DNA from 2 places in the Vibrio profundum genome. Region 2 is predicted to be linked to the other one. Evidence: predicted binding sites of a transcription regulator. Region 2 holds the regulator's gene; the other holds the start of a gene.

Region 1 (2,207 bases), on a different contig from region 2:
TTCCCAAGGGAACTCTTCACGACCGAAGTGGCCGTATGCAGCCGTTTTTTGGTAGATAGGCTGCAGTAAGTTGAGCATTTCTTGTAGGCCGTATGGACGTAGGTCGAAGTTTTGACGTACAGCGTTAATGATAACTTCATGTGGCACTTTCTCAGTACCAAAAGTTTCCACCATGATCGACGTTGGATCTGCAACACCAATCGCGTAAGAAAGTTGGATTTCACAACGTTCAGCAAGACCAGCAGCAACAATGTTTTTCGCTACGTAACGAGCCGCGTATGCAGCACTACGGTCAACTTTTGAAGGATCTTTACCAGAGAATGCGCCGCCACCGTGACGAGCTGCGCCACCGTAGGTATCAACAATGATCTTACGACCAGTTAGACCACAGTCACCCATAGGGCCACCGATAACAAAACGACCGGTTGGGTTAATGAAGTAGTTAGTGTCTTTGTTGATCCACTCGCTAGGCAGTACAGGTTTGATGATCTCTTCCATTACCGCTTCACGCAGATCCGGTGTTGAGATTGAATCACAATGCTGAGTTGAAAGAACCACAGCATCAATACCAACAATCTTACCTTGCTCGTATTGGAACGTTACCTGTGATTTTGCATCTGGGCGTAACCAAGGTAGGGTGCCATTCTTACGAACTTCAGCTTGCTTTTTAACTAAAAGATGCGAGTAAGTAATTGGAGCTGGCATTAGGATATCAGTTTCGTTGGTCGCGTAACCGAACATGATGCCTTGGTCACCCGCGCCTTGCTCTTTCGGGTCAGACTTATCAACACCTTGGTTGATGTCTGGTGATTGCTTACCGATGGTGTTCAAGATAGCGCAAGAATCCGCATCAAAGCCCATGTCTGAATGTACATAACCAATGTCACGAACGGTTTGACGTGTTAGCTCTTCGATATCAACCCAAGCAGAAGTGGTGATCTCACCACCGACCATGACCATGCCCGTTTTCACGTAAGTTTCACATGCCACGCGAGCTTTAGGATCTTGCTTTAAGATCGCATCAAGTACTGCATCTGAAATTTGGTCGGCAATTTTATCTGGGTGACCTTCTGAAACAGATTCAGAAGTAAACAAGTGCTTAGCCATAGTAGCTCCGTTGTCATTGGTTATAAACAAACTGCTTATAAGCGAATGGTTTATATGCGAATTAGTGATAAACGAGCGTTCAGTGGAGTTCTCGTTTCAATAAATAGTCTGTGTAGGGGTTTCTACATCTAGACGTCTATTCTAATTTTCACGGAGACAAATTCAAGCTTTTTTTCATTATTTGAGTGCCTCGCTCGATTAACCTTATCATTCAATTCGAGTTTACGGGCTTGGCTCAAAGAGCAGATTGTAACAGTAAAACGTTTGCACACTAGAGGTGGCTTTGCGACAATTGGCTCCGCTGTTTTTCAGCCCCACTTTGATTGACAATGTGTAACGCTATTAGGAGTAGACATGACTTCTCGCAAACATCTCGCAAATGCTATCCGTGCTCTCAGCATGGATGGCGTTCAACAAGCTAACTCTGGCCACCCTGGTGCGCCAATGGGTATGGCTGACATCGCTGAAGTTCTTTGGCGCTCGCACCTAAACCACAATCCGAGCAACCCAAACTGGGCTGATCGTGACCGTTTCGTCTTGTCTAACGGCCACGGCTCTATGCTGATCTACTCTTTGTTGCACCTTGCTGGTTACGAACTGCCGATTGAAGAGCTGAAAAACTTCCGTCAGTTGCACTCAAAAACGCCGGGTCACCCAGAATACGGCTACGCGCCGGGTATCGAGACCACTACAGGCCCACTTGGCCAAGGCATCACTAACGCTGTAGGCATGGCGATTGCTGAAAAATCTCTTGCGGCGCAATTTAACCAAGAAGGCCACGACATCGTGGATCACTTCACGTACGCCTTCATGGGTGACGGCTGTCTGATGGAAGGCATCTCACACGAAGCGTGTTCTCTTGCAGGCACATTAGGTCTAGGTAAGCTGATTGCATTCTGGGACGACAACGGCATTTCTATCGACGGTCACGTTGAAGGTTGGTTCTCTGACGATACTCCTAAGCGTTTTGAAGCGTACGGATGGCACGTTATTCCTGCCATTGACGGCCACAATGCCGAAGCAATTAATACAGCGATTGAAGCGGCGAAAGCCGACCCTCGCCCAACCCTAATTTGTACTAAGACTATCATTGGTTTTGG
Region 2 (2,207 bases):
GCTGCAAGGTAAGAAGCTAGAAGAAGCCACCATTGTTTGTCTTGGCGCGGGCGCGGCGGCTGTGGCTTGTATGGAGCTACTGATCAAGTGTGGCGCGATGCGTGAAAAAATCTACATGTTAGATCGCAAAGGCGTGATTCACACTCGCCGTGATGACCTAAACGAATACAAGCAGCTGTTCGCCAACAACACCGACAAACGCACTTTAGAAGACGTGATTGACGGCGCGGACTTATTCCTTGGTGTATCAGGCCCTAACTTGCTATCACAAGACGCACTTAAGCTGATGGCCGACAAGCCTGTAGTCTTCGCTTGTTCGAACCCAGATCCGGAAATCAAGCCTGAACTGGCTCATCAAGTACGCCAAGATTTGATCATGGGTACTGGCCGCAGTGATTACCCGAACCAAGTGAACAACGTATTGTGCTTCCCGTTTATTTTCCGCGGTGCACTGGATGTTCGTGCAAGCGAAATCAATGATGACATGAAATTGGCTGCTGTTGACGCTATCCGTCATCTAGCCAAGGAACCAGTACCAGCAGAAGTACTCAAAGCTGCAGGCGCAGACAAACTAGAGTTCGGTAAAGATTATATTATTCCAAAACCAATGGACTCTCGCCTTCTTCCCCGCGTAGCAAAAGCCGTGGCGGAAGCAGCAGTAGCCTCTGGCGTTGCGCGCATTGAATTGCCAAGCAACTATATGCAAGAGCTGCAAGAAAAGAAGTAACGACTAAGAGCCGACTCTTATCGAATACGAAAAAAAACGCTGAGTTCATCTCAGCGTTTTTTTTATATTTTTAAGCTCAAACCTTACTCGCTATCGTAAGATTCAAACTCAATACCCATTTCTGTCATCAATGCTTTTGCTTCCGCGGGAATATCATCTGGACGATCTTTACGCATATCTTCATCAGTCGGCAGTGGTTGACCGGTGTACGCATGCAGAAAAGCTTCGCATAAAAGCTCACTATTAGTGGCATGGCGCAGATTATTTATTTGGCGACGAGTACGCTCATCTGTTAACACCTTCAATACTTTCAAAGGGATAGATACCGTGATTTTCTTTACCTGCTCACTTTTCTTTCCATGTTCAGCATATGGGCTAATGTATTCGCCGTTCCAGTCTGCCATTGCGCACCTTCAAAATTAGTTTTAACGTCAATCTAGTGCTGAATTTTAGCGGGATTTAAGGCTATAAGCAAAGACATTTAGCCATCTAGACTTGTTGACGTCTACAATTTTGAGCAGTAAAGTATCTCAATCAGCTTGAGCAAGCCACAGCCCACCGATTCATGAGCAGGAAGGAAACTAATTATGAGCAGCAGAAAACCGGCCACTATCGCCGTTCGAACTGGCATCGAATCTGACACCCAACATCACGCCGTTGTTCCGCCGATTTACCTTTCGACCAACTTTAGTTTCCCCGAGTTTGGTGACGTGCCGCAATACGATTACACTCGCTCAGGTAACCCAAATCGTGGGCTATTGGAACAAGCTCTATACGAACTGGAAGTCGGTCAAGGGGCGGTCGTGACCAACTGCGGCACTTCGGCGATAAACCTATGGCTATCATCTTTCTTGGCGGCTGGCGATCTGGTTGTCGCCCCGCATGACTGTTATGGGGGCACCTATCGACTGCTTAACTCTCGATCGCAAAAAGGTGACTTCGAGGTACTGTTTATTGACCAGTCCGACTCAGAAGCCTTGCAGCAAGCAATCGCAAGGCAGCCGAAGCTGCTGCTCATTGAAACTCCCTCCAATCCTTTAGTGCGTGTGGTGGATATTGAACAAGTATGCCAATTAGCTAAATCCGTTGGGACGCTTGTCGCTGTCGATAATACCTTTTTGACTCCGGTTTATCAGCAGCCGCTCACGCTTGGTGCAGATTTTGTGATTCATTCCACGACCAAATTTATCAATGGTCACTCCGATGTGATTGGGGGGGTCGTAATAAGCAAACAAGCTGAACACGCTGAACAGCTTGCATGGTGGGGTAATTGCATTGGTGCCACTGGTACCCCCTTTGATAGTTACATGACACTGCGCGGCATTCGCACCCTTGGCGCACGCATGAAGCTTCACGAAGAAAGTGCCAAAAAAATCTTAGCCTACCTGCAACAGCAACCATTAGTGAGTACCATTTATCACCCTAGCCTACCGACTCACCCCGGCCATGATATTGCTCTGAAACAACAAACGGGCTTTGG

The links. Region 2 encodes MetJ, which represses methionine synthesis genes. Its sites were predicted from a motif close to TTAGACNTNTANANGTCTAA; they were not measured.
Region 1: a site for MetJ is predicted at 1,228-1,247, ahead of metK (methionine adenosyltransferase). Genes of this name have one in related genera too.

The regions. Positions count from the first base shown of each region.
Region 1 is NZ_JAKJTA010000023.1:18,564-20,770, reverse strand. Features, by position in the region: gene metK (methionine adenosyltransferase) at 1-1,107, opposite strand, end outside; gene tkt (transketolase) at 1,462-2,207, shown strand, end outside.
Region 2 is NZ_JAKJTA010000006.1:197,485-199,691, forward strand. Features, by position in the region: gene L4C34_RS06915 (malic enzyme-like NAD(P)-binding protein) at 1-727, shown strand, start outside; gene metJ (met regulon transcriptional regulator MetJ) at 811-1,131, opposite strand; gene L4C34_RS06925 (O-succinylhomoserine (thiol)-lyase) at 1,315-2,207, shown strand, end outside.